Linked DNA regions of Duganella dendranthematis. The protein of the gene in region 1 interacts with the protein of each later gene in a pairwise test. Links are inferred from orthologs where the notes say so. Each region holds a gene or a part of one and is shown on either strand. Other genes may lie near its edges. The genes, in order: lysA and HH213_RS24540.

Region 1 (14,862 bases):
CGGAACTGGATCGAGGTGGCGCCGCTGCTGGTGGCTACCTGGTACGGCAGTTCGATGCCCTGCTCGATCAGCGCCACCGACTTGTCGGACGTGATCACGCGCGGGCTGGAAATAATCTTGCCGGTGCCATCTTCTTCCAGCGCGGACAGTTCCAGGTTGAGGAAGCGGTTGGCGGCCGACGAGAACAGACTGACCGCCAGGCTGCCGGCTTGCGCGCCGTTGATGCTGGACGCCGGCAAGTTGACGAACTGGCTATTGGCGTAGCTGCTGGTGCTGACCGCCACCTGGCCGGTGGTTTCGCCGACGCCTGTGATGTTGCCGCCGATGCCGATGCGGGTATTGCTGTTGCCGATCTGGTAGCCCGAATCGCCGCCGCGCTGAGTGCGCAGGTCGGTGAAGCCTAGCTTGGCGCCGAGGTTGCGGGTGAAGGTGTCGCTGGCTTCGACGATGCGGGCCTCGATCAGCACCTGCTTGGTGGCGACGTCGGTCTTGGCAATCAGCCGGCGCACATCTTCCAGCTTGGATGGAATGTCGGTGACGAACACCTGGTTGGTGCGCGGCTCGATGATGGCGCTGCCGCGCTTGGACAGGATGCGGTTCTTGCTGTCGGCGCCGCCATCCAGCCCGAACACCAGCTTGAACGCTTCCGCCTTCTGGTAATTCAGCTGGAAGATTTCCGACTTCAGCGGTTCCAGGTCGGCGATCTGGGCTTTCTGCTCCAGCTCCAGCTTTTCCTTGGTCAGCAATTCTTCCTTGGGCGCGATCCACAGCACGTTGCCGTTCTTGCGCATGTCGAGGCCCTTGGCTTGCAGGATCACGTCCAGCGCCTGGTCCCACGGTACTTCCTTCAGGCGCAAGGTCAGGTTGCCGGCCACGCTGTCGCTGGTGATGATGTTGAGGCCGGAGATATCGGCAATCGCCTGCAGCGCCGCGCGCACTTCCACGTTCTGGAAATTGAACGACAGCTTCTCGCCGCGATAGCCTTGCGAACCCTGCGTCAGCTTGTTCGGATCTTCCTTGATCGGCTTGATATCGACCACCAGTTGGGTGTCGCTCTGGTAGACGGTCTGTTCCCACAGGCCGCGCGCCTCGATGGTCAGGCGCGTGTTTTCGCCCTGCGGCACGGTGGTGATCTGCCACACCGGGGTGCCGAAGTCGCCCACATCCAGCTTGCGGCGCAGCGTGTCCGGCACGCCGGTCTTGAGGAAATCGACGACGACGCCGGTCGGCGTCTGGCGCACGTCGACCGCAACCTGGTTGTTGGGCAAGTCGACCACCACCCGGCCTTCGCCGTTGGCGCCGCGCCGGAAGTCCAGATCGCGCAGTGCCTGCTTGCCGGCCGGGGCGGCGGGCTTGGCGACCGGCAGGCCGGCACTATCCACCGCGGTGGCGACGCCGCCGGAACCGTCAATGGTCAGGATGATGGCGTTGCCGTCGATGGCAGTGGCGTAATTGAGCGAGCGCTTGAGGTTGAATACCAGGCGCGAGCGTTCGCCGGCCTGCACCAGGTTCACGCCGCGCAGGTCGCCCTGGTTCAGTTCCAGCACATTCTTGCCGGTGGCGTTGATGGTGGCGCCGAAGTCGAGCGCGATCCGCGCCGGATTGGAAATAGCGAAGTTGAGCGGCAGCTTGTCCGGCGCGCGCCGCAGCGCGATCTTGACGACCACATTGGCGCCCTGCTGGCGGGCGGTAATTGCTTCGATGGCGTTGCCGGCAGTGGCGCTGAGGCCAGCCCCGGCCGCATCGGCGGTCTGCGCCTGCGCCAGGCCGGCAAGTTGCAGGGTCAGCGCCATGGCTGCCCAAGTGGCGGCGGCCAGGACGCGGCGGGCCGTGAGATGAGCGTTCATTTGGCGTTCTCCTTGCTTTCCTGCAGTTCCAACCGGGACTGGCGCTCGACCCAGTCGCCAGTGGCGTCCTGGACGATTTCCTTGATGGTGACGGTGTTGTCGCTGATGCCGGTGATGCGGCCGTAGTTCTCGCCCAGATGCTGGCCCACCACCACCTGATGCACGGCGCGGTCGACTTGCAGCACGGCGTGCACCACGCCTTTTTTCTCGATGGTGCCGACCATCTTGATGGTGTCGAGCGGATAGCTCTCCAATAATTCCTTGCGGCGCTCCATGTCCGGCTTGATGCCGCCACCACCAGTGGCACCCATCTTGGCCAGCTCGGCCAGCAGCTTGTTGGGGTTGAATGGATCGATATCGTCCTTGCGCGCGTAGGCGAACGGCACGAACACCTTGGGCTCGGCCAGCGGCGGCACGCGCACCTGGGTTTGGGCGTCGATCTGCTTCATCCAGGTGCGCACTTCCTGCACGTCGCTGTCGCCGCAGCCGGCCAACAGCACCATCGCCATCAACATGGAAAGGAGTAGCTTCATGATGGCTTGGCCGCTTTCTTTTTCTTGTCGGCGGCGGCTTTACGCTGCGCGGCCACCTCTTCCGGATCGAGATAGCGGAAGGTCTTGGCCACCGCCTCCAGCGTCAGCACGCCATCCTTGCCGGTGCTGAGCGCCAGGTTGTTGAGCGTGACGATGCGCGGCAGGTTGGCGATGTCGCCGGTAAAGGCGCCGATGTCGTGGTAGTTGCCGGTGATCTTGATATCGATCGGCAGCTCGGCGTAGTAATCCTTGATCACCACCTGCTGCGGCTTGAACAGGTCAAACTGCAAGCCGCGCCCGGCGCCGGCCTGGTTGATGTCGGTCAGCAGCGCGGCCATCTCGGCCTTGCTCGGCAACTGCTTCTGCAAGCGCTCGACGTACTGGTCGACCTGGGCTTTTTGCGCCCGCAGCGCCTCCAGGTTGATCGCCTGCGCGGTCTTGATCTTGTACTCGTCGCGCAGCCGGGTCTCCGTCATCAGCCCGGCGTCCTGCTCGTCGAACTGCGAACTCCAGTAGCCAAAGTAGCCGGCCACGCACACCGCCGCCGTCACGCCGATGGCGCACAGCACGCGCGGCGCCACCGGCCACTGGCCCGGATGGCGGCCCTGGAGGTCGCGGAACTGGTCGGCCAGGTCGGCAAACCACGCGCTGAGATTGATATTGAGCTTGGCGGCCATCAGGTGCGCTCCTGCGGCTTGGCCTTGGCGCCATCCGCCGGCTTGTCCTTGTCGCGCGGACGCTTGATGAAGACGTTGAGATTGAACTCCACCACTTTCTTGGCGGTCTTGCCCTGGCCGAGGCCGGTGGATTTCACTTCGATCAGGTCCGGCCGCTCCAGCCACGGCGAGGCGCCGGCCAGATTGCGCAGCAGTTCCGAGACGCGCTCCTGCGACTGCGCATAACCGTTGACGGCCACCTTCTGACCATCCTGCCGGAACGACTTGAGGTAGACGCCGGCCGGCGTCTGGCTGACCAGTTCATCCAGCAGGTAGACCGGCTGGTTGCGGTCGCCTTGCAAATCCTCCACCGCCTGCTGGCGCGCCTTCAGCGCTTCGATGTCCTGCTTCAGCGTGGCGATTTCGGCGATTTTTTTGTCGAGTCCCGTGATCGCGGTTTTCAGTTCCTGGTTGCGGGCGTCCTGGATCGAAATGGCGCGCGCGTTGTAGGCGCCGACCACCAGCACGATGCCGATGCCGATCACGCCGCCGAGCGCCAGCAGCGCGAAGAAGGCTTGCTTCTTCTGCTTGCGTTTCTCTTCGCGGTGCGGCAGCAGGTTTATGCGTATCATCAGCCGAACCTCCGCAGGGCCAGACCGCAGGCCACCAGGTAGGCCGGCGCGTCCAGCCGCAGCTGCGCCTCACGCACCGACGAACCGATCTGCATGCCCTTGAACGGCGAGATCACCGAACTGGCGATGCGGGTGCGGCTGGCCACCAGGTCCAGCAGCCCCGGAATCAGCGCGCAGCCGCCGGCCAGATATAGCTGGTCGACCTTGGTGTAGGGGGTGGAGGTGTAGAAGAACTGGACCGCGCGCGTGACTTCCAGCGCGGCGCTTTCCAGGAATGGCGTCAGTAGTTCGGCGTGGTAGTTGTCCGGCAGGTCGCCGATTTTCTTGCGCGCCTCGGCTTCTTCAAACGACAGGCCGTAGCTGCGCACAATGTCCTGGGTCAGCGTGTTGCCGCCGAACGGCTGCTCGCGCTCGTAGACGGTGACGCCGTCCAGCATCACGGAAATATGCGTGACTTGGGCGCCGATCTGGAACAGCGCGATCACCTGACCGATGCCGGCGTCCGGCAGCTGCGTCACCACGCGGTCCAACGCGGCGCGGGCGGCGTAGGATTCGATGTCCATCACGGTAGCCTTGAGGCCGGACGCTTCGGCAATCGCCACCCGGTCCTCGACCTTTTCACGGCGCGACGCGGCCAGCATGACTTCGATATCGTCGGTGGAATTGGCGGCCGGACCGATCACGTCGAAATCCAGGCTGACTTCGTCCAGCGCAAACGGAATGTACTGACTCGCTTCGGATTCGACCTGCACTTCCAGCTGGTCTTCCGACATGCCGGCCGGCAGGATGATTTTCTTGGTGATGACGGAAGCCGGCGGCATGCCCAACGCCGCATGGCGGGCGCGCGTGCCGCTCTTCTTCCAGACCCGGCGCACCGCTTCCACCACCTGGTCCATGTTCTCGATATTGCCGTCGGTGACGGCGTTGCGCGGCAGCGGCTCGGCGGCGTAGCGCTCCAGCTTGATGTCACCCTTGGCGCCGTGCGCCAGCTCCACCAGCCGCACGCTGGAGGTGCTGATGTCGATGCCCACCAGCGGCGGATTGCCCTGCCCCAGCAAGGCCTTGAGGTCGATCATACGAGGCCTCCGGCGCCATGGCTGGCGCCTGCACGGCTGTGCATACGAACGTGCTGTCGAGCAGTCTGCATAAGGAACTCGTTTGAAAACCAGCGTTTAGAAGGCATATATCAGCCCGTACATTAAATCGAGGCTATTTAAGTGTAAAGGTATTTCTACTGTGCACAATTGACCGGGTGTGAGGGTTTCGCCACACTTATTTTTGCCCACATGGCAGCAAAAACAACTCAGTTGTTTTGTTGCTCACGAAGAAATATTCCTGTCGTATGGAACGGCCCCGCCGCTCGCTTATAATGGGCCGCACAAATAACTAAGAGATCGCACTGCATGGCTTCTTCCAACTCGGCACCGCCACCAACCAACCCGCCTGACCAAAATGGCAAGCAAACGCGCAAGGCGCCGTCGCGCTCGTCACGCTTCTTCCTGCTGGCCGGACTGTCCGTGCTCGGCCTGGGCGTCACGGGCGTGCTGCTGGTGGTGTTCGGCCTGGCGATGGCCTATCCCAACCTGCCCGAGCTCGACACGCTGACCGACTACCGGCCGAAGATGCCGCTGCGGATCTTCTCCGCCGATAATGTGCTGATCGGCGAATTCGGCGAAGAGCGCCGCAACCTGGTGCGCATCAAGGACATCCCGGACGTCATGAAGAAGGCGGTGCTGGCCATCGAGGACGACCGCTTCTATGAACACGGCGGCGTCGATTACACCGGCATCCTGCGCGCCGGCCTGCACAACGCCATCGGCAGCGGCGGCAAGCAAGGCGCCTCGACCATCACCCAGCAGGTGGCGCGCAACTTCTTCCTGTCCAGCGAACAGACTATCAAGCGCAAAGTCTACGAGATGCTGCTGGCGTGGAAGATCGAGAAGAACCTCAGCAAGGACCAGATTCTGGAGGTCTATATGAACCAGATCTACCTGGGCCAGCGCGCCTATGGCTTCTCGTCGGCCGCACAAATCTATTTCGGCAAAAACCTGCGCGACATTAGCATCGCCGAAGCGGCCATGCTGGCCGGCCTGCCGAAAGCGCCGTCGGCTTACAACCCGGTCGTCAATCCAAAGCGCGCACGCACCCGCCAACAGTACATCCTGCAGCGCATGCATGAGTTGGGTTACATCAGCGACAAGCAGTACGAGACCGCCAAGGCCGAAGAGCTGAAGGTCAAGACCGACAGCAGCGAGTTCGGCGTGCACGCCGAGTACGTGGCCGAACTGGCGCGCCAGCTGGTGTACGAACAGTTCAAGGAAGATACCTATACCCGCGGCCTGAACGTGTTTACCACCATCACCAAGGCCGACCAGGACGCCGCCTACCTGGCGCTGCGCAAGGGCGTGATGGACTACGAGCGCCGCCATGCCTACCGCGGTCCGGAAGCGTACATCGACATCCCGGCCAAGAAGGAAGAAGCCGACGACGCCATCGAGACCGTGCTGGCCGAGCATCCGGACAACGACGACCTGATCGCCGCCGTGGTGCTGTCGGCCACGCCGCAGCTGATTACCGCCGTGACCGCTTCGGGCGATGAAATCAAGATCAGCGGCGCCGGCCTGGAACAGGGCCGCTCGTGGCTGTCGGATAAAAACCCGCCGAACAAGCGCATCCGCCGTGGCGCGGTGATCCGCGTGCTGCAGGAGGGCAAAGACTGGCTGGTGGCGCAGATGCCGGAAATCGAATCGGCTTTTGTTGCGGCCAGCACGCAAGACGGCGCGATCAAGGCCATGGTGGGCGGCTTCGACTACAACCGCAACAAGTTCAACCACGTGACCCAGGCCTGGCGTCAGCCGGGCTCGTCGTTCAAGCCGTTCATCTATTCGGCCTCGCTGGAGCGCGGCCTGTCGCCGGCCACCATCATCAATGATGCGCCGATTTCGTTCGACGCCGGCCAGACCGGCGGCCAGGCGTGGGAGCCGAAGAACTACGACGGCAAGTACGAAGGGCCGATGACCATGCGCAAGGGCCTGACCAAGTCCAAGAACATGATCTCGATCCGCATCCTGCACCGCATCGGCGCCAAGTACGGCCAGGAATACGCAACCCGCTTCGGCTTTGACGCCGACAAGAACCCGCCTTATCTGACCTTGGCCCTGGGCGCCGGCAACGTCACGCCGCTGCAGATGGCCGGCGCGTATGCGGTGTTCGCCAACGGCGGCTACAAGGTCAGCCCTTACCTGATCTCCAAGGTGACCGATGCCGACGGCAAGATTTTGTCGCAGGCGCATCCGGACCAGGCCGGCGACGAGAAGAACCGCGTGATCGACGAGCGCAACGCCTTCCTGATGGATTCGATGCTGAAGGACGTGGTGCGCTTCGGCACGGCGGCCAAGGCCAATGTGCTGGGCCGGCGCGACATCGCCGGCAAGACCGGCACCACCAATGATTCGATCGACGCCTGGTTCGCCGGCTACCAGCCCAAGCTGGTGGGCATCGCCTGGATCGGCTACGACCAGCCTAAGAACCTGGGCAACCGCGAAACCGGCGGTGGCCTGGCGCTGCCGATCTGGATCAGCTACATGCAAAAAGCGCTGAAGAGCATTCCGATCGAGGAACGTGCGGTGCCGGACGGCGTGATGCTGGTGGGGGATGAGTATTACTATACGGAGAATCCGCCGGGCACCGGGGTCAACAACCTCGATGCGCCGGGGCATGGCACCCCGGCCGAGGAAAAGGCCAAGGATGCCGTGAAGAACGAGCTGTTTTAAGCGTCAGGCGTCAGCACCACTGGCGCGCCGCCCTGCTTCGAGACTTCCTCGGACAGGGTGGCAAACAGCTCGGAGCCGTCGCGGGTATTGAGCCACTTGCCGTCTTTTTGCTTATAGTGGTAGCCGCCGGAACGCGAGGCCACCCACAGCTCGGACATCGCCGCCTGGCTGTTGACGATGATCTTGGAACCGTTGTCGATAAACTCAATCTCCAGCACGTTGCCGCTGCGGCTGCATTCGACATCGGTCATGTCGGCATCGTTTAAACGGTCCAGCGCGGCCTCAATGGCGTTGAGGGTGGCTTCGGCTTGCGCCAGGAATTCTGATTCGCCCATGCTACACTCCAGTATCTGCATCTAAATAATCCATGATTCTATCGTGAAGTCCACTTTCCGTTTGATTATCGGCACATCTATCCTGTGCCTGACCACCTTGCTGAGCGCCTGCGGCCAACCCGGCCCGCTGTACCTGCCCAAGCCTCCTGCAGCCAAGCCCACCGCCAAGAGCGGCGCCGTTGCGCCTACCACCTCGCCGGTGCCTCCCGCGCCTCAACAATAAAGTCTATGTCGCAATTTTCGTATAAAGACGGCGTCCTGCACGCCGAAGGCGCGTCGCTAACCGCCATCGCTGAACAGTTCGGCACGCCGACCTATGTGTATTCGAAGGCCGCGTTGCTGTCCAACTTCGCCGCCTACGCCGACGCCTGCGCCGGCCGCGACGCGCTGGTGTGCTACGCCATGAAGGCCAACTCCAACCTGGCCATCCTCGACCTGCTGGCGCGCCAGGGCGCGGGCTTTGACATTGTCTCCGGCGGCGAACTACTGCGCGTGCTGGCGGCCGGTGGCGATCCTGGCAAGGTGATTTTCTCCGGCGTCGGCAAGAGCGTGGACGAAATGCGCCTGGCGCTGTCGCACGACATCCTGTGCTTCAACGTCGAATCGATCCCCGAGCTGCACCGCCTGAACGAGGTGGCCGGATCGATGGGCAAGAAGGCGCGCATCTCGCTGCGCGTGAATCCGAACGTCGACGCCAAGACCCACCCGTATATTGCGACCGGCCTGAAAGCCAACAAGTTCGGCGTGGCGTTCGACGATGCGCTGGACACCTACCGCACCGCCGCCAAGCTGCCGCACCTGGACGTGTCGGGCATCGACTGCCACATCGGCTCGCAACTGCTGGACGACGCGCCGCTGCTGGAAGCGCTGGACCGCTTGATCGAGCTGATCGACCAGCTGGGCGCCGAAGGCATCGAACTGCACCACCTGGACATGGGCGGCGGCATCGGCATCGACTACCGCGATGCGGACGACGCAGCGCCGGTGCCGGTTGGCACCTACCTGGGCCGCGTCTTTGCGCGCATCGACGCCTGGCGCGCCGAGCGTCACAACGGCAAGCCGATCAAGGTGATCTTCGAACCAGGCCGTTCGATCGTCGGCGACACCGGCGTGCTGCTGACCAAGGTCGAGTTCCTCAAGCATGGCGAAGAGAAGAACTTCTGCATCGTCGACGCGGCGATGAACGACATGGCGCGTCCAGCGCTGTACCAGGCCTGGATGGATATGCAGCCGGTGGTGCAAGGCAGCGCCGCCGCCGCCGAATTTGATGTGGTGGGACCGATCTGCGAATCCGGCGACTGGCTGGCGCGCGACCGTTCGCTGGCGGTGGCAGCCGGCGACCTGCTGGTGATGCACACCGCTGGCGCCTACGGCATGACCATGGCTTCCAACTACAACACCCGCGGCCGCGCGGCCGAGGTGATCGTCGACGGCGACACTGTCCATCTGGTGCGCCAGCGGGAGAAGCCGGAAGACTTGTACGCGCTGGAATCGGTGATCAAGTAAGCCACCAAAGCCGCCCGCACCCGCCGGCGGCTTTTTTTTACTGCGCCGCTTTGCGCGCCGCCCACCAGACGCGCATCAGCAGCAGCGTGCCGATGATGGCGATGAACAGGATCGGCTGGGCGAAGTTGTGCTTGCCGGCTTTCATCCACCAGAAGTGCAGCAGCGCCAGCGGAGCGATCACGTAGATCAGCCGGTGCAGCCACTGCCAGCGCTTGCCGCCCAGGCGCTTGATCATGCCGTTGGTGCTGGTCAAGGCCAGCGGAATCAGCAGCACGAAGGCGATGAAGCCGACCGTGATGAACGGCCGCTTCAGCACGTCCTTCCACATCTCGGCCAGATCAAAGAAATGGTCGAACCACAAAAAGGTCATGAAGTGCAGGAAGCCGTAGAAGAAGGTGTACAGCCCCACCATGCGGCGCAGCTTGATCAGCCAGTTCCATCCGCTCAGCTTGCGCAGCGGCGTCACCGCCAGCGTGATGGTCAGGAAGTACAAGGTCCAGTCGCCGGTGCCGCGCGTGATGAATTCGAGCGGGTCGACCAGTTGCCCGGTCAGCGTCAGATACGCCATGCGCGCCAGGGGAATCAGCGCCGCGACAAACACGGCGCCCTTGAGCCAGCTGATTTGTTTCGTGGTCGGCATCAGTAGAATTTTTTCAGGTCCATGCCCGCGTACAGCGGGGCCACATCGTTATAGCCGTTGAACATCAGCGTCTTGCGCTTGCGCGACAGGAAGCCGTCTTCGCCGATGCGGCGCTCGGACGCCTGCGACCAGCGCGGGTGATCCACATCCGGATTCACGTTCGAGTAGAAGCCGTACTCATTCGCCGCCGACAGATTCCACGAGGTGCGCGGCTGGTCTTTGACGAAGCGGATCTTGACGATCGACTTGGCCGATTTGAAGCCGTACTTCCACGGCAGCACCATGCGCACCGGCGCGCCGTTCTGGTTCGGCAGCACTTCGCCATACATGCCGAAGGCCAGCAGCGCCAGCGGGTGATTGGCCTCGTCGATGCGCAAGCCTTCGGTGTACGGCCATTGCAGCACGCGGCTGCCCACGCCCGGCATCTGCTTCTTGTCAGCCAATGAGACGAATTCTACATACTTGGCGTTACCGGTGGGCTCTACCTTTTTGATGAGCTCGGAGAGCGAGTAGCCGATCCACGGGATCACCATCGACCAGCCTTCGACGCAGCGCAGGCGGTAGACGCGCTCTTCCATCGGCGCCAATTTCAGCAGCGCATCGATGTCCAGCGTCATCGGCTTCTTGACTTCGCCTTCGATGGAGATGGTCCACGGCCGCGTCTTCAGCGTGCCGGCGTACATCGCCGGTTCGCTCTTGTCGGTGCCGAATTCGTAGAAGTTGTTGTAGGTAGTGGCGTCTTTGTACGGCGTCTGCTTGTCGAGCACCGAATAGGCCGGATTGAGCTTGGCGGCCAGCTTGGCGCCAGTGCCCTGCGCAAACGCTTCGCGCTGCGCCATTTCGAGCAGCGCCGCACCGCCGACCGCGCCCATGGCGATCTGCTTCATGAAGCTGCGGCGCGATTCGTACAGCGTGCGCGGCGTGATTTCAGAGGAAAACGGCAGGTCTATGCCATTCGGGGAACGCTTGATCAACATGGTGGACTCCGGAAGCGGTGTGAGGCTCAACCTTACACCAAACTCCCGGAATCAAACTTAAACTTCCGTTTACAACTTGCCGTAAGAGTGCAGACCGGACAGGAACATGTTGACGCCCAGGAAAGCAAAGGTCGTCACCAGCAGGCCCACCAGCGCCCACCACGCCGCCGGACGGCCGCGCAGGCCGGTCATCAGGCGCATATGCAGCCAAGCCGCGTAGTTGAGCCAGACGATCAGCGCCCAGGTCTCTTTCGGATCCCACGACCAGTAGCCGCCCCACGCTTCGGCCGCCCACAGCGCGCCGAGAATGGTGGCGATGGTGAAGAAGGCGAAACCGGCCGAGATGGCCTTGTACATGACGTCATCCAGCACTTCTTCCGACGGCAGGCGGTCGTTCAGGTAGCCCGAGGTTTTCAGCAGGTAGGCCGCGGCCACCATGGCGGCCAGCGCGAAGTTGCCGTAGCCAATGAAGTTGGCCGGGACGTGGATTTTCATCCACCAGCTTTGCAGCGCCGGCAGCAGCGGCTGGATGTCGGCGGCGTTGCGCGAGGTGGTGTACCACATCAGGAAGCCGATCGCGGCCGAGATCACCAGCAGCACGAACGGGCCCATCTGGCGGGTGGCGTAGCGCTGTTCGAAGTACAGGTAGAACATCGCGGTGATCAGCGAGAACAGGATGAACACTTCGTACAGGTTGGAGACCGGAATGTGGCCGACGTCGGCGCCGATCAGGTAGGACTCGTACCAGCGCACCATCATCGCAGTCCAGCCCAGCACCACGGCGGCCCAGCACAGCTTGGAGCCGATGCTGGAGGCGGCGGCCGAGCGGCCGATGAAGCCGATCCAGTAGAACACGGTGGCGATGACGAACATCACGCTCATCCACAACACCGCCGACTGGCTCGACAACATCATGCGCAGCCAGAATTTTTTGGTGCCGTTATCGAGGTCGCCGGCGTACATCGAAATCGCCCACAGCGACAGCAGCGCGATCAGCGGCATCAGCCAGCGCACCGCCTTCCAGTGCCAGCCCAGCGTGGCGAACACCGGCACAGCTGCCAGCAGGATCACCTGCTCGTAATAATTCATGAACGCGCCGTAGCGGCTCAGGCCGAACAGCGCGCCGGCCAGCAGCGCCAGCGCGAACAGCCAGTCGGCCACCGTGAGGCGCTTGAAATAGCCTGGCGCCTGCTGATAGGTTTGCTGGGATTGGGTCATTTCCATGGTTTGCTCCTATGCTGCCGACTGCGGCAGTTTTTCCTTCAGTATTTCAAATTCGCGTTCAAAATCCAGCGTCTTGCGTTGGGTGCTCATGGCCATCAGCGCGTCGCTGGCGCCGTTGGCGCCGTCCTTGATCCAGATCCACAGGCGGCGTTCGCGGATGTAGAACATGGCGAACACCCCCAGCACCAGGAACAGGCAGCCGAGATAGACAACATTCTTGCCCGGCGAGCGGGTCACCTGGAACACCGAGGCCTTGATTTCGTTGTAGTCGTCCAGTTGCAGGTAGACCGGGGCGCCGTAGAAGAACGCATCCGACAGCGCGTTGGTGGCCAGTTGCAGGAAACGGGCGTGGATTTCGTCTTCGCTCACCGGCGGCAGCTGGTCCTTGGCGCGCGCGACTTGCCACAGGTCCCACAGGCTGCCGTTGAGGATCTTCATGAAGACATCGGCGGCCTTCTCCTGCTCGGCGGCCGGGACTTTTTCCAGGAACTGCGAAATGGCCATGAAGCCGGCCGCCTTGTCGCTGCCGGCAAAGATGCCCAGGCTCTTGTCGGCCGAGGCCTGCAACTGCGCGCGCAGGGCGTCGCCGGCGGCGGAATTGGGCGTGGCGCGTGCGGCGTAACGCTGGGCGGCGGCGGCGCGCAAGGCCGGATCTTGCAGCGCGGCGCGCAGGCGCATCCATTCGGTCACGCTGTGGCCGTCGTCGGCCGGAATGCGCAGGTAGCTGAAGTTGTCCGACGGATTGGCGCGTACGCCGGCCAGGAACACGGTGGCGCCGTCGACCGTGACCGGCTGCATGTAGTTCTGGTATTCGCGCGCCTGGCCGGTCTTGTCGCGCAGCTTGTAGCTGACGCTCGGACCGACGTTTTTCAGGTTCTTGTTGACGGCGTTCTTGCCGGCCGAGCCGGTGTGCTTGTCCAGGCTTTGCGCCAGTTCTTCTTCCAGGCTCTTGCCCTGCTTGACGGCGCGCGGGTCATCGGTCGGGCCGACGTTTTCCACGTTGAACGGACGGAAGCCCGACCATTCGACCGTGGTGTCCTTGGTCAGCGGCGTGGTGCCGCCGACTTCGCCGGCGATCTCGAACCGCTCGGCGCCGTTGCCGGTCATCGGGAAGCCGCTCAGTTTAAGCTTGCTGCCGCCGTCTTCAAAGCTGGACTGGTAAATCGACACGCCGTTGAAGGTCAGCGGGTGATTGACTTCGATGGTGCCCTTGACCGTTTCGCCGGTCTGGTTGTCGCGCACTTCGACGTCGCTGGCGAACAGCTTGGGCATGCCGGTGCTGTAGAAATCGATGGTGAATTTTTTCAGGCTGATGGTGAACGGCAGTTCCTGGATCAGCACGCCGTCCGGACGGGCCAGGATGGCGGTATTGCTGTTCTGTCCTTCCGGAATCATGGTGTTGCCACGGAAGGTGGGATTGCCGACGCCGAGACGGTGCTGCGGCGGCACTTGCGAAATCAGGCCGCTGCCGTTGAACGGCGTCTTGCCGAAGAACCATTCCTGCATGCGGACCGGTACGTCCGAATCGAGCAGCCCGCCGATACAGATGATGACGATCGACGCGTGGGCGAAAATGTAGCCGAACTTGTTGGCGGCGCCCTGCTTGGCCGCCACCAGCGTGCCGTTATCCTTTTCCACCAGCTTGACCTGATAGCCGGCGTCCTTCAGCCGCGCGGCGCTCTGCTGCGCCAGCGCCGCGCGTGACAGCGGCGCCTGCCATTGCATCTTGTGGTGGAAGTTCAGCAGCGACTGTTCGCGCACGTTCTCGCGCCAGCTGCGCATGTCCTTCATCATCTTTGGTGCATTGCGCACGATGCACAGCGTGGTCGAGGTAACCAGCGCCGTCATCAGCAGCAGGAACCACCAGGCCGAGTACACGGTGTACAGGCCGATCTTGCGGAAGATCTCGTACCAGAACGGGCCGAACTGGTTGATGTAATTGCTCGACGCCTCGCCCTGCTTCATCACGGTGCCGATGACGGCGGCGATCGCAATCATCGCCAGCAAGGCGATGGCAAAGCGCATGGAAGAAATCAGTTCAACGATTTCGCCAATGATGGGGCGGCGGGTTTTCAGCTCGATGCCGGTGGTGCTAGGGCTAGTCATGCAAGTTCTGCTTCTTTAATAAAAGTGGTCAGGCGGCAGCATACCAACAAAAAGGGCGGCATGCTTACGCTGCCGCCCTCATCTTTTGGGTGAGTCCGCACCGGAAAGATGCGGATACGTCAACTTTATTTCAGGCCTGCTACGTAATCGGAAACGGCCTTCATCTCTTCATCCGACATGCGCTTGGCAATCGCTTCCATTTCGACGCTCTTGCGGGCGCCGCTCTTGAACAGGCCCAGCTCGGTGAACGCATAGTCCTGGTGCTGGCCGGCGAGGCGCGGATACTGGACCGGAATGCCGGCGCCGCTGGCGCCGTGACAGCTGGCGCAGGCCGGCACGCTCTTCTCGGCGAGGCCGCCGCGATAAATCTTCTTGCCCATTTCGACCGTGTCCTTGTTCTTGGCGGCGCCTGCGGTAGGCTTCTGGGTCACCAGCCAGGCGGCGATGTTGTGCTTTTCTTCATCGGTCAGCATCTTGGCGTAGGTCGTCATCACCGGTTGATTCCGTTGCGCCGTCGTAAAGTTCACCAGTTGCTTGTAAAGATAACCTTCGTGCTGGCCGGCCAGCTTGGGATTGACGGCAATGGTGGAATTGCCTCCGGCGCCGTGACACGACACGCAGGCCGGCAGGCCG
Region 2 (14,881 bases), 2.4 Mb from region 1 along the record:
CCCGGCACGCTGTGCGATGAGCGCATGTGGGGCCGGCTGCTGCCGCTGCTGGGCGACGGTTTTGAATTCAACCACGTCCCGCTGTACAAGGCGCAAACGCGCGAGCAGATGCTGGAGCTGATCGGCGCCCACAGCGCGCCACAGGCCCATCTGGTTGGCTTCTCGCTCGGCGCTTACCTGGCGATGGAGTACGCACTGGCCCAGCCCGAGCGCGTCGCCTCGCTGACCATCATCGGCAGCGCCGGCAAAAAACTGCTGGACAAGGAAAAGGCCACACGCCTGCGCATCATTCCGCAGCTGGAAAAAAACCACTACACCGGCATGACCCAGATGCGCCTGCGCGAAATCGTCGCGCCGGCGCACCTGGACGATCCGGCCATCGTCGGCGTGATCCAACAAATGGCCGTGGACCTCGGCAAGGACGTGCTGCTGGCGCAGTTCCGCAGCACCATCGAACGCCCGGAGCTGATGGACCGCGTCCACACCCTGCGCTGCCCGGCCATGATCATCGGCGCCGAGCATGACAATCTGGCGCCCGCCGACGACGTCCGCGCACTGGCTGCCAGCTGGCCCGGCGCCCAGCTGCACATGCTGGGCGAAGGCACCGGCCACATGATGCCGCTGGAAGCGCCGCAGACGCTGGCCCGCTACATCCAGGACTTCCACCACAACCTATGAAAGTCCTGGCACTGGCAGCCATCTGGTTCTACCAGCGCTACCTGTCGCCGCTGAAGGGCTTCGCCTGCGCGTTCGGCGTCCATACCGGACGCGACAGCTGCTCGGCATACGGCAAGCGCGTGATCGCCCGCCATGGACTGCTGACGGGACTGGCGCTGCTCAAGCGCCGGCTGTCGGCATGCGCGGAGGTCCACCAACGCCACTCGCCACAGCGCCACGTCAGCGCGCGCTACCGCGCACAAGCCGGTCATTGCGACTTGCCGTGCGACCTGCCGCACACGCACTGCGAGGTGGGCGATGCCTGCCAGGTGCTGGAGTGCGCCAGCTGCAATACCAGTGACACCAGCTGCCGCGACTGGTGGCGCAACTGGCGCCGCGACCGGTATAACGAAAAGCACAGGCGCAAACGCCACCCGCGCGCGTAATTTCAACGATAATGACGCCTCTTTACCGCATAGAGAATCATGAGCAAACTCACCATCATCGTCGCCACCGACGCCCAGCGCGGCATCGGCATCAACAACACGCTGCCGTGGAAGCTGCCGGAAGACCTGGCGCATTTCAAGCGCACTACCACCGGCCACCCGATCATCATGGGCCGCAAGACTTTCGACTCCATCGGCCGCCCGCTGCCGAACCGCCGCAACATTATCGTTACGCGTAACGATAAATGGTCGCATGACGGCGTCGAAGCCGTCGGCTCGATCAACGCCGCCATCGCGCTGCTGGACGGCGCCGAGGGCTTCGTCATCGGCGGCGCCGAGATTTACCAGCAATCGCTGCCACTGGCCAGCGAGTTGATTATTACGCAAATCGCCCATACCTTCGACTGCGATGCTTTCTTCCCCGAGATCGACGCCGCCGCCTGGCAGGAAACCGCTCGCGAGGAACACGTTTCCGAAACATCCGGTCTGCACTACGCTTTTGTCACCCTGCGCCGCAAGGCCTAAGTTTTAAAGAGGATATTTATGTCTGGTGATGGTTTTCACGTCCACGGCCCGCACGACCACGCAGTCGAGCACGCAGCCCATAGCAACGACGGTTTTTCCAACAACATCGCCGTCATGACGGCCATCCTGGCCACGGTCGGCGCGGCCTTCGGCTACCTCGGCGGCGCGACGCAAAACGACGCCGCCCTGTTCAAGAACAACGCCGCCATCGACAAGACTGAAGCGGCCAACCGCTGGAATTACTACCAGGCCAAGTCGGCCCGCCAGAACCTGGCCGAACTGGCCATGACCTTGCCTGGCGTCGATCCCAAGCGCTACGAGGCCGATGCCGCCCGCTACAAGCACGACAAGGAAGACATCAAGAAGGAAGCAGAGAAGTTCGAGGAATCGTCCAAGCAATGGAACGAGAAGTCGGACGAAGCCATGCACAAGCATCACCAGTGGGCACTGGCCACCACCGCCGAGCAGATCGCCATCTCGCTGGCCGCCATCACCCTGCTGACCCGCAAGAAGTGGATGATGGGTCTGGCGTACGGCGTGGCCGGTGTCGGCCTGGTGCTGGGCGGCCTGGCGTGGTTGGTTCACTAAGCAACATTAGCTGAGTAACAATTGCCGCCTGTCATGGCGGCGTCATGCTACTCATGCATTCTGGTACGATAATTTTTTTCCCGCAGTCGCGCTATTTCTGCGAGAATCCCGTTCTTATTTTTTGGCGGCCCGTTCATCCGAGGGGTCGCGCCCTGTCCGCCCCTTCACATCCTGTCAGGGGCGGCTTGCTTTTTTGGAGACATGCATGAAATTTCGTTTCCCCATCGTCATTATTGACGAGGATTTCCGTTCCGAGAACACGTCCGGTTTAGGCATTCGCGCCCTGGCCGATGCGATGGAAAAAGAAGGCATGGAAGTGGTGGGCGTGACCAGCTACGGCGACCTGGCCCAGTTCGCCCAGCAGCAATCGCGCGCATCAGCCTTCGTGCTGTCGATCGATGATGAAGAATTCGGCACCGGCTCGGTGGAGGACACCGACACCGCGCTGAAGTCGCTGCGTGCCTTCGTCGAAGAAATCCGCTACAAAAACGCCGACATCCCGATCTACCTGTACGGCGAAACCCGCACCTCGCGTCACATTCCGAACGACATCCTGCGCGAACTGCACGGCTTCATTCATATGTTTGAAGATACGCCGGAATTCGTCGCGCGCCACATTATCCGCGAAGCCAAGTCCTACCTGGACGGCCTGGCGCCGCCGTTCTTCCGCGCGCTGGTGGAATACGCCAACGACGGTTCGTACTCGTGGCACTGCCCGGGTCACTCGGGCGGGGTGGCGTTCCTGAAATCGCCGATCGGCCAGATGTTCCACCAGTTCTTCGGTGAAAACATGCTGCGCGCCGACGTCTGCAACGCGGTGGAAGAGCTGGGCCAGCTGCTGGACCATACCGGTCCGGTCGCGAAGTCCGAGCGCAATGCCGCCCGCATCTTCAACGCCGACCACTGCTACTTCGTCACCAACGGTACTTCGACCTCGAACAAAATGGTCTGGCACTCGACCGTGGCGCCGGGCGACATCGTGGTGGTGGACCGCAATTGCCACAAATCGATCCTGCACTCGATCATCATGTGCGGCGCGATTCCGGTGTTCCTGATGCCGACCCGCAATCACCTGGGCATCATCGGTCCGATTCCGCTGGAAGAGTTCACGATGGAATCCATCATGCGCAAGATCGAGGCGAACCCGTTCGCCCGCGAAGCCGTGAACAAGAAGCCGCGCATCCTGACCATCACCCAGTCGACCTACGACGGCGTGGTGTACAACGTCGAGACCCTGCGCGAAATGCTGGACGGCCAGATCGATACCCTGCACTTCGACGAAGCCTGGTTGCCGCACGCCACCTTCCACGACTTCTACAAGAATATGCACGCGATCGGCAAGGACCGTCCGCGCGCCAAGGAGTCGATGATCTTCTCGACCCAGTCGACCCACAAGCTGCTGGCCGGCCTGTCTCAGGCCTCGCAAGTGCTGGTGCGTGAATCGGAGTCGGTCAAGCTGGACCGCGACGCCTTCAACGAGGCTTACCTGATGCACACCTCGACCTCGCCGCAATACTCGATCATCGCCTCGTGCGACGTCGCCGCCGCCATGATGGAAGCGCCGGGCGGCACCGCGCTGGTGGAAGAATCGATTCTGGAAGCGCTGGACTTCCGCCGCGCCATGAAGAAGATCGACGCCGAATGGGGCAAAGACTGGTGGTTCAAGGTATGGGGCCCGAACGAGTTCGCCGAAGAAGGCATCGGCACGCGCGAAGACTGGATCATCAAGGCGGAAGACGACTGGCACGGCTTCGGCAAGCTGGCGCCGGGCTTCAACATGCTGGACCCGATCAAGGCCACCATCGTCAACCCTGGCCTGTCGCTGGACGGCAAGTTCGACGACACCGGCATTCCGGCGTCGATCGTCACCAAATACCTGGCCGAGCACGGCGTGATCATTGAGAAGTGCGGCCTGTACTCGTTCTTCATCATGTTCACCATCGGCATTACCAAGGGCCGCTGGAACACGCTGCTGACCGCGCTGCAACAGTTCAAGGACGACTATGACAAGAACCAGCCGATCTGGCGCATTTTGCCGGAATTCGCGGCCGCCAATCCGACCTACGAAACCATGGGCCTGCGCGACTTGTGCCAGCAGATCCACGATTTCTACAAGGCCTACGACGTGGCCCGCCTGACCACCGAAATGTACCTGTCGGACATGGTGCCGGCGATGAAGCCATCGGACGCGTTCGCCAAGATGGCGCACCGCGAAATCGAGCGTGTGGCGATCGACGAGCTGGAAGGTCGCATCACCTCGATCCTGCTGACGCCTTATCCACCGGGCATTCCGCTGCTGATTCCGGGCGAGCGTTTCAACAAGACCATCGTTGACTACCTGCGCTTCGCACGCGACTTCAACGAACGCTTCCCAGGCTTCGAGACCGACGTCCACGGCCTGGTCAAGCGCGAGGTGGACGGCAAGCGCGGTTACTTCGTGGATTGCGTAAAGCAATAACAACAAAAGGCAGCTTCGGCTGCCTTTTTGTTTTCTTTTAAATACATTGCCAACGACGTCAGCAGCGCCGGCGAGCCGGCGGAAGCGACTTTCGGATCAGGCGGAAACCGCCACCGTCAGCGTGGCGACATAGCCATCGGTGGCGTTGCCGGTGATGGTAGCCATCTGCAGCGAATAACCATCGCTAAAGACGTTATCAGTGGCAAAGCTGATCGCCGCCAGGTTCTTGACGCTGGCGCTGTAGCCGGTGGTGGCATACACCTCATTGCTGGTCGCCACCGGGAAGGTGAACTGCGAGGTCTTGATACGGCTCGACGCGGTGGTGGCCTTGGCCAGCGACGGGTACACCTCAAAGTGCACATGCGGCACGCGGCCCGAATAGCAGCCCGGATAGATGGTGGTGAAGGTGATGTTGCCGCTGCTGTCGGTCTCCTGCACGCCGCGCAGGTAGTTCTGGTTGGTGACGCCGCTGGAATACAGCGAGTAGTTGCCGTCGCGGTCGCAATGCCACAGGTAGACGGCGGCGCCGGACAAGGCCGCGCAGTTGTTGTTAGCGTTGACGATTTGCAGCTTGATGGTCAGCGGCACGCCAGCCGCGGTGCCACTGGCGCTGCCGAAGCTGCTGCGAATGTCGCTGCGCACCACGCCCGATTGCGTCAGCACGTTGACCACGCCGGCGCTGGTGCTGTTGGTGCCGTCGGCCGGATACGGGCCGCCGGTCTCTTCCGGAATGACCGAGCACGAGCCGACGGTCGGCGTGGTGGTCGTGGTCGTCGTAGTGGTGGTTGTCGTGGTCGTCGTCGGCGTGGTGGTGGTCGCGGCCGAGGTGGTGCTGGTGGTTCCGCTGGCGCTGTCGGAACCGCCACCGCAACCCATCATTGGCAGCGTCGAGGCGCCAGCCAGCAGCCAGCGCAACGTCTGGCGACGGTCGCTGTTCAGGTTGAGCATTGCGGCCAGATCTTCGGCCAGGCTGTGTTCGTGCATTTCGTCGTGGATATCCATACCTGCTCCTGCTTGGGTGAGAAAGCCGCCGCGACGCGCAAGGCGTGGCGGCGGATACAACTGGTGGCGCGTCAGACCGTGGTGTTGACCAGGTTGCCGCTGCTGCCGTGATTGCCGACCTTGGCCGACAGGGCTTGCAGGAAGGCTTCCAGCTTGCTGGTGGCGTCGCTGCTGGAGGTGCTGGTGCTGCTGTCGGTGCTATCGGTGCTGGCCGTGGTGTCGGTGCCAGCGCTGGTGCTGACGCCCAGTTTTTCCAGCAGGTTGGCAAACGAGCTTTCCAGCTGGTCGACCGCATCGCTGCTGTCGGCGCCATCGCTGCTGTCGGTGCTGGTGCTATCGGTAGTGCCGGAGCTTAGCTTGGCGATCAGGCTTTGCAGGTCGGAGTCCAGCTTGCCCGGACCACCCTGGCCACCAGCCGACTGCTCGCTATACGGCGGCGGCGCGTCGTTGCTGCCGTTTTGCGCGTGCAGCGCACCCATCAGACTTTGCAGGAAGCTGCCCAACGCGGCCGCCACATCAGTGGCATCGGTGGTGGTGCTGTCGGTGCTATCGGTGGTGGTCGACGCGGTCGAGGTGTCGCTGCTGGAACTGGAGCTGCTGCTCGACGAGGTGTCGGTGATACCGATCGACTTCAGCGCTTCGGCGATGGCGTTGGCGAAGTCGCCGCCGTCCGGTGGCGGTGGCGGCGGACGCACACCTTGGGTGCTGTCTGCGCCGTTGCTGGCGTTGCTGCTGCTGACGCTGTTGGTGCTGCTCAGACGGCTCAGGAAACTGAGCGCGCTGGCAGCGCTGCTGGAACTCAGGGCGCTGATTGACATACGATTCTCCGCTTATTTGGTTTAGAGGTCATTACGGGCACTGCTTTGCAAAAAACGTTAATCGCGCTGCGGATGGCGCGGTTTGTCGTCCGCTTGCTTCTTGCGCTGTTCCGGCGTCAGCACGGCCAGCAATTTCTGTTGCGTCCGCACGCGCTGCAAGGCGATGTTGGCTTCGGCGGTGGCGGCTTCCTTGGCCAGGGCGGCGGCTTTGGCGTCGTCATACTTGTCGGCGCCGGCCAGCGCATGCAGCGCTGCACGGGCCTTGGCAGCGGCTTTGCCTTGTTCGCGCAGATACGGGGTTTCGGCGTGCAGGATGGCGAAGACCTTGTCTTCCTGCGCTTCGCTCAGTTCCAGACCATGAAAGAATGGTGGACGGCCAGGGCCGAAACCTGGGCCGAAGCCGGGACCGTGGTCAGGGCCGCCATCCGGGCCGCCACGCTCTGGGCCGCCACGCGGGCCTTGTCCATCCGGGCCGCCTGGACCACCTGGGCCACGGTCATCGCTTTCTGGGCCACGCGGGCCATGATCGCCTTGCGTCATCGGTGGCGGCTGGTCGTTAGTCGTCTCGTCGGCGCGGGCGGCGCCCCCCATCGTCAACAGCGGCAGCGCCAGGACGGCGGCCAGCAGAATGTTGCGACCATTTTGTTTTGATGTTTTCATGCCCTGATCCTTGATTGGTAGTGAGCCATCATTTTCTGGGCCGGCACCGTTAAGTGGCGTTAGGGCAACGTAAATCTGCGTAAAGATGATGATCTGACATCCAATTCCCATCAGGCAATACGTTGTAAATCGGGGTAAAACCGCGCCGAAAGCCGCATGCGGGCTGTTATGATTGACGATCTGTATCTAAAGAAAAGCGCGGCAATGAAGAGCAAAGTACTGCTGATAGACGACGACATCGAACTGGTGGGCATGTTTAAGGAATACCTGGAACAGGAAGGCTTCGACGTCAAAGCCGTTCACGACGGCGAGGCGGGCACGGCCGAAGCCTTTACCGGCCTGTATGCGATCGCCATCCTCGACGTGATGATGCCGCGCATGAACGGCCTGGAAACCCTGCGCCGCATCCGCACCAACAGCCAGTTGCCGATCCTGATGCTGACCGGGCGCGGCGACGACACCGACCGCATCGTCGGCCTGGAACTGGGCGCCGACGACTACGTGGCCAAGCCCTGCACGCCGCGTGAGCTGACCGCCCGCATCCGCGCCATCCTGCGCCGCGCGCAAAGCGCGCCGGCCGACAACAGCCAGCAGACCGCCATCTCGGTCGGCCAGCTGATCATGTGGCCGGAGCAGCGCCGCGCCACCTGGGCCGGCGACAAGCTGGAACTGACCAGTACCGAATTCAATCTGCTGGAAGTGTTGGCACGTAACGCCGGCCGCCCGGTCAGTAAGAACACCCTGTCCGAGCAAGGCCTGGGCCGTCCGCTGGCGCGCTTCGACCGTAACATCGACGTCCACCTGAGTTCGCTGCGCCACAAGCTCGGCACCATCGCCGACGGCCGCTCCTGCCTGCAAACCGTGTACCGCCTCGGCTACCAGCTGATCAAGGAGTAAGACTTGGGTCGTTTGTTCTGGAAATTCTTCCTGTGCATCTTGCTGGCGCAGTTTGCCGCCACGGTCGGCATCGGCGGCGCCATCTGGCTGAAGAACCGCAATCAGCAGACCAATCCGTTGGTCAACCTGGACACCAGCCCGCCCGCCGAGATGGCGATCAACGCGGCCGCCGCCACGCTGGAATTCGGCGGCGTCAAGGCGCTGCAGCGGATGCTGGAAAACATGGACCGCCATCGCGTCTACGCGGTGGACGAGCAGGAACACGAGCTGCTGGGCCGCATCGTCAATCCCAAGACCTTGCAGGAAACCCGCGTGCGCCTGAAGGAAGACGGCAAGCGCCGCGTGGTGCGCCAGGTGACCGGCGACGACGGCAAACGCTACATGCTGTTCCTGCCATCCGGCGAGCGCCTGCACGGCATGGAGGGCGACAACCGTCCGCTGCTGGCCGGCTTGGGCGGCGGCGCGCAAATGGCCATGAAGGCGGCCTCGGTGCTGCAAGGCGGCGATGACCGCCGCGATCGTTTTGAAGACCGTGGCAACCGTCCGCCGCCGGGCTTTGGTGGCGCAGCTGACGCCAACCGCCCTGCCGGCGCACCCGGCCCAAGCGGAACCATGCCGGCGCTGGACGGCGCCCAGGCTGGCGATGGCCGTAGCCGCGGCCCCATGCCGGGCGATGGCCAGCCAGGCTTAGGCGGCCCCGGCCCCGGCATGCAGGGCGACATAGGCGGCGACCGTCAATGGGGTCCGCGCTTCCAGCCACTCGGCCCATGGGTGCCGATTGCCGCCGCCATTTTGGCCAGCCTGTTGTTCTCGGTGCTGCTGGCGTGGTACTTCTCGCGCCCGATCCGCGCCTTGCGACAAGCGTTTGACGCCGCCGCCAACGGCGACCTGTCACCGCGCTTCGCCAACGAAAACGGCGGCAAGAGCGGCAATGAACTCAACGATCTGGGCCGCGACTTCGACCGCATGACGGCGCGCTTGCGCAGCCTGATGGACGGCCAGACCCGCCTGCTGCACGACGTCTCGCACGAACTGCGCTCGCCGCTGGCGCGCCTGCAGGCCGCGATTGGCCTGGCGCACCAGCAGCCGGAGAAATTGAGCGCGTCGATGGAACGCATCGAACGCGAAAGCGTTCGCATGGATAAACTGGTTGGTGAACTGCTGACGCTGGCGCGTCTGGAAGCCGGCGCCATCAAAGCATCGCAGGAAGAAATCAGCATGGCCGACCTGCTCGACCAGATCGCCGACGACGCCCGCTACGAAGCGGCCAGCCAGCAACGCAGCGTGGTGCAGGACGGCGAAGCGGATGTGCAGGTGATGGGCCAGCCCGACCTGCTGGGCCGCGCCATCGAAAACGTAGTGCGCAACGCCATCAAACACAGCCCGGATGGCGGTGAGGTGCAGTTGCAGGTGCGCGCACTGGCCGACACGCGCCAGCTGGTGATACGGGTGCTGGATCGCGGACCGGGCGTATCGCCGGCCGATCTGGACACCATCTTCCAGCCGTTCTTCCGCTCCAGTAACGCCAGCACCGAAGGTCATGGCCTGGGACTGGCGATCGCCCAGCATGTGATCCAGGCGCACGGCGGCAGCATCAAAGCCAGCAACCGCGCCGGCGGCGGCCTGTGCGTCGAGATGGTTTTGCCGGTGAAGAAATAAAAACGCGGGCCGTGGCCCGCGTTATCTTTATGCTTTTGGCAGGGTCACGCCACGCTGGCCCTGGTACTTGCCGTTGCGATCCTTGTAGGATACGTCGCAGACTTCATCGCTTTCAAAGAACAGCACCTGTGCGCAGCCTTCGCCGGCGTAGATCTTGGCCGGCAGCGGCGTGGTGTTGGAGAACTCCAGCGTCACATAACCTTCCCATTCCGGCTCGAACGGCGTCACGTTGACGATGATGCCGCAACGGGCGTAGGTCGATTTGCCCAGGCACACGGTCAGAACGCTGCGTGGAATGCGGAAGTATTCCATGGTGCGGGCCAGCGCAAACGAATTCGGCGGGATGATGCAGACGTCGCTTTTGACGTCCACGAAGGAATTGGAATCGAAGTTCTTCGGATCGACGATGGTGCTGTTGATGTTGGTGAAGATCTTGAATTCATCGGCGCAGCGAATGTCGTAGCCGTACGACGAAGTGCCGTACGAAATTACCTTGCGGCCTTCTTCCTGGCGGACCTGATCCGGGAAGAACGGTTCGATCATGCCGTGTTCTTCCGCCATCCGGCGTATCCATTTATCGCTTTTAATCGTCATCGCAATGCCATCCTTCAAGTTTTACAATGCCCGAGATTTTACGCTACCGCCGCCTTTTTAAGAACTTTTTTACCAGATTGCCCGGATAGCAGGTCGTCGATCATTTCCCGGGTGGCCTCAGCGGCGGCGGCCGGGTTCTCCATCGGGAACAGGTGGCCGCCGGGCACGATGCGGAAATGGCTGCCGACCAGCGCCTTGGTATGCTGGTGGCCGGACTGGCTGGTTTCCCAGGAGTTGTCGCCACCGATGAAGCCGATCGGCACCGGATAGCCCTTACGCAGCAGCCGCGGCAAATGGTGCGGCAGCGTGGCGTAAACGGCGGTTTCGTTCTCGCGCGTGAAGCGGAGTTGCACGCCCTCCTCGTGCGGCTTGAGGCCGCTGTCCATGTAGTCGGCCAGCACGCCGGGCGCCCAGGCGGCAAACAAGTCCTTGGCGGCAAAGTGCTGGTAAGCGGCGCCGACATCGGGCCAGACGTTGCGGCGGCGGATGGAGAATTTGGCGGGCGGCATCGTGTAAGCCCGGCCCAGCCGCTTGATCACGTGCCAGGCGAAGGCGCGCCAGCCGCCGACCACCGGCGCATCCAGCATTACCACGCAGCGCACCAGGTCGGGACGCTTGTGCGCCACCATCATGCTCAGCATGCCGCCCAAGGAATGGCCGACCAGGATCACCGGTTCGTTGTAGCGGGTGGTCAGTTCGTGAATGTATTCGTCGACCAGGCGTGGCCAGCCGTCAGTGACGGGGTACTGCGGATTGTGCGCGTGCATGTCGAGCGACTGGATGTCGAAATACTGGGACAGTAGCGCGAAGTATTGTCGGTACACGCCCGCCGGATAACTGTTGGCGTGGGCGAAATGCAGCTTGGGCTTGGTCACAAGCGGTCTCCGTATGGTTATTTTTACTGCATTGTAATGTGGACGCTGGCCGGAGACTGGGGGAAACGCTCTAATATGCCACAAGTGAATCTTCTGTTAACATTATTTTGATATGAAGAAAATTCAAGCAATCCTGGCTTTGCTGGCGGTGCTGGACATCGACGCGGCCAAAAAAAGTCTGCCGCAGATCGATAAGGAGATCCGGGGCAAGGCGCCGGTCGTGCCGGAGGGGAAGCCGGACAGCCGCTACGGCCATCTGTCGCAGGCGATGGAGCGCGGCTATGTCGGCGCCAATCCGAACGACTGGCGCGGCTATTACGAAAGTCCGGAAGGGATTGTGTATTACACCGAGACGATCAAGGGACAGACCCAGTGTTGGATGACAGGGCCGGTCACGTCGCCGTCAGGCAAGAGCAATGGTGCGCTCAGCATCGGCTGTCCGGCATTGACCTCGTGGAAGCGGTATTAGCGCCAGTAACGCGCGGTGTCGCGCCGGTATGCCGACGTGGTGATACTGTCGCCGAATTCCAGCGTGATGGCGCCTGATTGATCGGTGCGCAGGCAAGCGATGCCCAGTTGGCGGTAGCGATCCACCACCTCCTGCTTGGGATGCCGGTAGCGGTTGCGATAGCCAACCAAAAATAGCGCCAGCTGCGGTTTGACCGCTTGCAGAAACGCGTAGGTCGACGAGGTGCCGCTGCCATGGTGCGGCGCAATCAGCACGTCGGCCGGCAAGCGGCCGGCGTCATGCTCCAATAACTGTGCTTCCTGATCGGCTTCGATATCGCCGGCCAAAAGGACCGATTTGCCGCCCGCAGTCAACTTCAACGTGCAGCTGCGCGCGTTGGCTTTGAGGGCATGGCTGGCGTAGCTGCCGGCCTGGGGATGCAGGATTTCGAAATCGACGCCATCCCATCGCCAGCGCTGGCCGGCGGCACAATGGAGGTGCTGGCGCGCCGCCTGTGCGATGGCGTGCTGCGGCGACAGCGACGACAGCACCCAGCCGGTACGCACGCCCTCCAGCACCGACAGCGCGCCGCCGGAATGATCTGCATCGCTGTGCGAAACAATCATGCCATCCAGCGCGTTGATGCCGCGCGCCCGCAGATACGGCACGATGACGCGATTACCGGCGTTGGATTCGGGACTGTAGGCCGGGCCGGTATCGTACAGCAGCCGATGGCCACTAGTTTCGATCAACAACGCCATGCCCTGCCCCACATCGAACGCCGTAACCGTCATGCGGCCCGGCGCGGGATGCGTGGGTTCTGCGGCCAGCAGCGGAATCCACGTCGCCAGCCCAAGCCAGCGCACCGGCCAGCCGCGCGGTGCGAGTAGCCAGATGGTGCCGAACATCGCCCAGCAGAATAGCCAGAACGGCGGCTGCGGCGCGCTCCACACGGCGTAGCGCATGGCGCTGAACCATTGCAGGCATTGCGCCAACAACTCCACCAGCCAGTGCGCGAGCGTGAGCACCGGCGTGGCCAACACCGCAGGCAACATGCTGCCGATTAGCGCAAGCGGCGTGACGACCAGGCTGATCAACGGAATGGCGACCGCGTTCGCCAGCGGGCTCACCACCGACACCTGGCCGAACAGCAGCATCGTCAACGGCACCAGTCCGAGGGTGACCGCGTATTGCGTGTGAGCGCCAACGCGAAGCGCGAGCAAGAAGCGTTCACGGTATGTCGGCGGGACCGGCACATGCGGCGCGGCTGGATCGCGTCCGGCCGGAGGCGCACGCGTTATGGGCACGGTGCGTCCCACCGTCGCGTACAGGATGACGGCCACGGCGCTGAATGACAACCAGAATCCCGGCCACAATACCGCCCACGGATCGATCACCAGCACTACGCCAAGCGCGGTGCACAGCACGTGCGAGACGCTGGTCAGACGATTGAACCACAGCGCCGCCGCAACCACCATCAGCATGTACAGCGTACGCTGGGCCGGGACGCCGAAACCAGCCAGCAGCACATACAGCAGCGCCACCGCCGCGCCAACCAGCGCCGCCACCTTCTGGGCTGGCAGCAACAAGGGCAACTGCGCGCGCGTGAAGAAGGACCAGCGCCACAAGGAAAATGCCGCCAGCGCAAACAGCCCCGCCACCATGGTGATGTGCAAACCGGAGATGGAAATCAAATGGCCGATGCCGGTGCGGTTAAAAACCTGCCAGTCCGCTTGATCGATGCCGCGCTGATCACCCACCACCAGCGCGACGATCACGCCGGCATATGGCTTACCGGGTAGCGCATCGAGGATGCGCTGGCGCAGCACAGCGCGGCTATGCTCAATCAGATTGCTGGCACTGAAGACGAAGCTGTCCAGTCGCTGATTGTCGCGCGCGACGCGCACATAGCCGGTGGCGCGCACGCCCTGCTCCAGCAGCCACGCTTCGTAATCAAAATTATAGGGATTGGCGTTACCGTGCGGCCGTTGCAGGCGAACCGTCAATTGCCAGCGTTCACCCGGCTGAATGTCCGGCACCTCGGTCACCTGATCGCGATAGCCCAAATACCACGATAATGCGATCTTCGGCGGCACCTCGACATCCGCGCGCTCCACCGCAAAATTAAACCGCACGCCCTGTGAAAACTTGTACGGCAAATTATCCACCGTGCCAACGATGCGCACATCGCGCCCCTCATCGGCCAGCGCCAACTCCGGCGCCAACGCCTGATGCGCCAGCCACGCGGCCCAGCCGAATCCCACCACACAACCTGTAGCCAGCGCCGCAAGCGCGCGCACCACAACCGGCACACGGCGCGCGCCACGGCGCCGCACCACCAGCAGCGCTAGCAGCATAAGCAGCGCGCCGCCCGCCAAGGCCAGCGCCTGCAGCGACGGCAACACCGCCTGCACCTGCAAGCACGCTGTCCCGATCGCGAAACCTGTCAACGCCATCCGCATAGCACCGCCTCCCTGCAGCGATACTACGCAAATAAAAAGGGCGGCACACTCATGCGCCGCCGCCATTTGATGCGGATCAGACTACCGCAGCTTTACATCTTCCAGCGCAAGCCAACCGAGACCGAGCGTCCGATCTGAAGCGTGCCGAAATTGGTCAGCTGCGCGTTACCCGCACTGCCGAAGTGGTAGTACTGCTGCTGCATTTCGTTGGTCAGGTTGACGCCACTGATATCAACCGACATGTTGTCGTTGATTTTGTACGACACTTGCATGTCCACGCTCTTTTCCGGATGACGCCAGATGCCGATCGGATTGGCAAACAACGCCGCTTCGTTACTGGCCAGGAAGCCGGAGCGCCAGACATAGGACAAGCGCGCGCTGACCGGGCCTTTTTCATACGCCAGCGTGGCGTTGTACGAGCTGTTGGACACGCCGAAGAACGGTGTCTTGAGCTGGGCGATGATCTCGCCGGCATCATTGGCATCAGGCACGTTCTGCGACGAGGTGAGTCGCGTATAGCTGCCCTGGAATCCCAGACCATCCAGCAGGCTCGGCAGACCTTTCGGGAAGTAGATCAAGCCCAGTTCGGCGCCACTGATCGTGCCGTCGGAGGCGTTGACCGGCGAGTTGATGACGTAATCGTAGCCATTCGTATGGTCGCCGCCCGAGGTCGAGTTGCGGAACGGGTCATTCGCCGGGTCGACGTGCACCTTGCGGCGCAAGCCCACCACCAGACCGTCGATCTTGCGCTTGAACGCAGTGCCATAGAGTGCGCTGTCTTTCTGGAAATAC

What was found.
Region 2: the proteins of lysA (region 1) and HH213_RS24540 interact in binary tests that used the Escherichia coli proteins (3 or more experiments, as listed by UniProt). The link is inferred for Duganella dendranthematis from one-to-one orthologs.

The regions. Positions count from the first base shown.
Region 1 is NZ_CP051684.1:2,928,425-2,943,286, reverse strand. The notes cover bases 7,251-10,143. They hold lysA (diaminopimelate decarboxylase), read left to right. Parts: upstream 7,251-8,004; coding sequence 8,005-9,282; downstream 9,283-10,143. Other genes in these bases: msrP (protein-methionine-sulfoxide reductase catalytic subunit MsrP), read right to left, coding at 9,922-10,143; msrQ (protein-methionine-sulfoxide reductase heme-binding subunit MsrQ), read right to left, coding at 9,320-9,922; lptM (LPS translocon maturation chaperone LptM), read left to right, coding at 7,820-7,999; cyaY (iron donor protein CyaY), read right to left, coding at 7,438-7,776; HH213_RS13425 (penicillin-binding protein 1A), read left to right, coding at 7,251-7,441. In the rest of the region: HH213_RS13450 (type IV pilus secretin PilQ), read right to left, coding at 1-1,847; HH213_RS13445 (pilus assembly protein PilP), read right to left, coding at 1,844-2,380; HH213_RS13440 (type IV pilus inner membrane component PilO), read right to left, coding at 2,377-3,057; HH213_RS13435 (PilN domain-containing protein), read right to left, coding at 3,057-3,668; HH213_RS13430 (pilus assembly protein PilM), read right to left, coding at 3,668-4,744; more of HH213_RS13425, read left to right, coding at 5,072-7,250; more of msrP, read right to left, coding at 10,144-10,899; c-type cytochrome biogenesis protein CcsB, read right to left, coding at 10,969-12,123; HH213_RS13390 (cytochrome c biogenesis protein ResB), read right to left, coding at 12,133-14,229; HH213_RS13385 (c-type cytochrome), read right to left, coding at 14,355-14,862. UniProt on the Escherichia coli protein: Specifically catalyzes the decarboxylation of meso-diaminopimelate (meso-DAP) to L-lysine. Is not active against the DD- or LL-isomers of diaminopimelate.
Region 2 is NZ_CP051684.1:5,342,520-5,357,400, reverse strand. Bases 6,293-9,204 are described here. They hold HH213_RS24540 (response regulator transcription factor), read left to right. Parts: upstream 6,293-7,358; coding sequence 7,359-8,051; downstream 8,052-9,204. Other genes in these bases: HH213_RS24535 (sensor histidine kinase), read left to right, coding at 8,055-9,204; HH213_RS24545 (periplasmic heavy metal sensor), read right to left, coding at 6,552-7,154; HH213_RS24550 (hypothetical protein), read right to left, coding at 6,293-6,494. Also shown: HH213_RS24580 (alpha/beta fold hydrolase), read left to right, coding at 1-678; membrane protein insertion efficiency factor YidD, read left to right, coding at 675-1,103; HH213_RS24570 (dihydrofolate reductase), read left to right, coding at 1,143-1,628; HH213_RS24565 (DUF4337 domain-containing protein), read left to right, coding at 1,647-2,216; HH213_RS24560 (arginine/lysine/ornithine decarboxylase), read left to right, coding at 2,422-4,674; HH213_RS24555 (intradiol ring-cleavage dioxygenase), read right to left, coding at 4,771-5,676; more of HH213_RS24550, read right to left, coding at 5,748-6,292; more of HH213_RS24535, read left to right, coding at 9,205-9,710; dcd (dCTP deaminase), read right to left, coding at 9,738-10,304; HH213_RS24525 (alpha/beta fold hydrolase), read right to left, coding at 10,343-11,179; HH213_RS24520 (hypothetical protein), read left to right, coding at 11,292-11,648; HH213_RS24515 (DNA internalization-related competence protein ComEC/Rec2), read right to left, coding at 11,645-14,089; HH213_RS24510 (TonB-dependent receptor), read right to left, coding at 14,182-14,881. UniProt on the Escherichia coli protein: Response regulator member of the two-component regulatory system CpxA/CpxR which responds to envelope stress response by activating expression of downstream genes including cpxP, degP, dsbA and ppiA.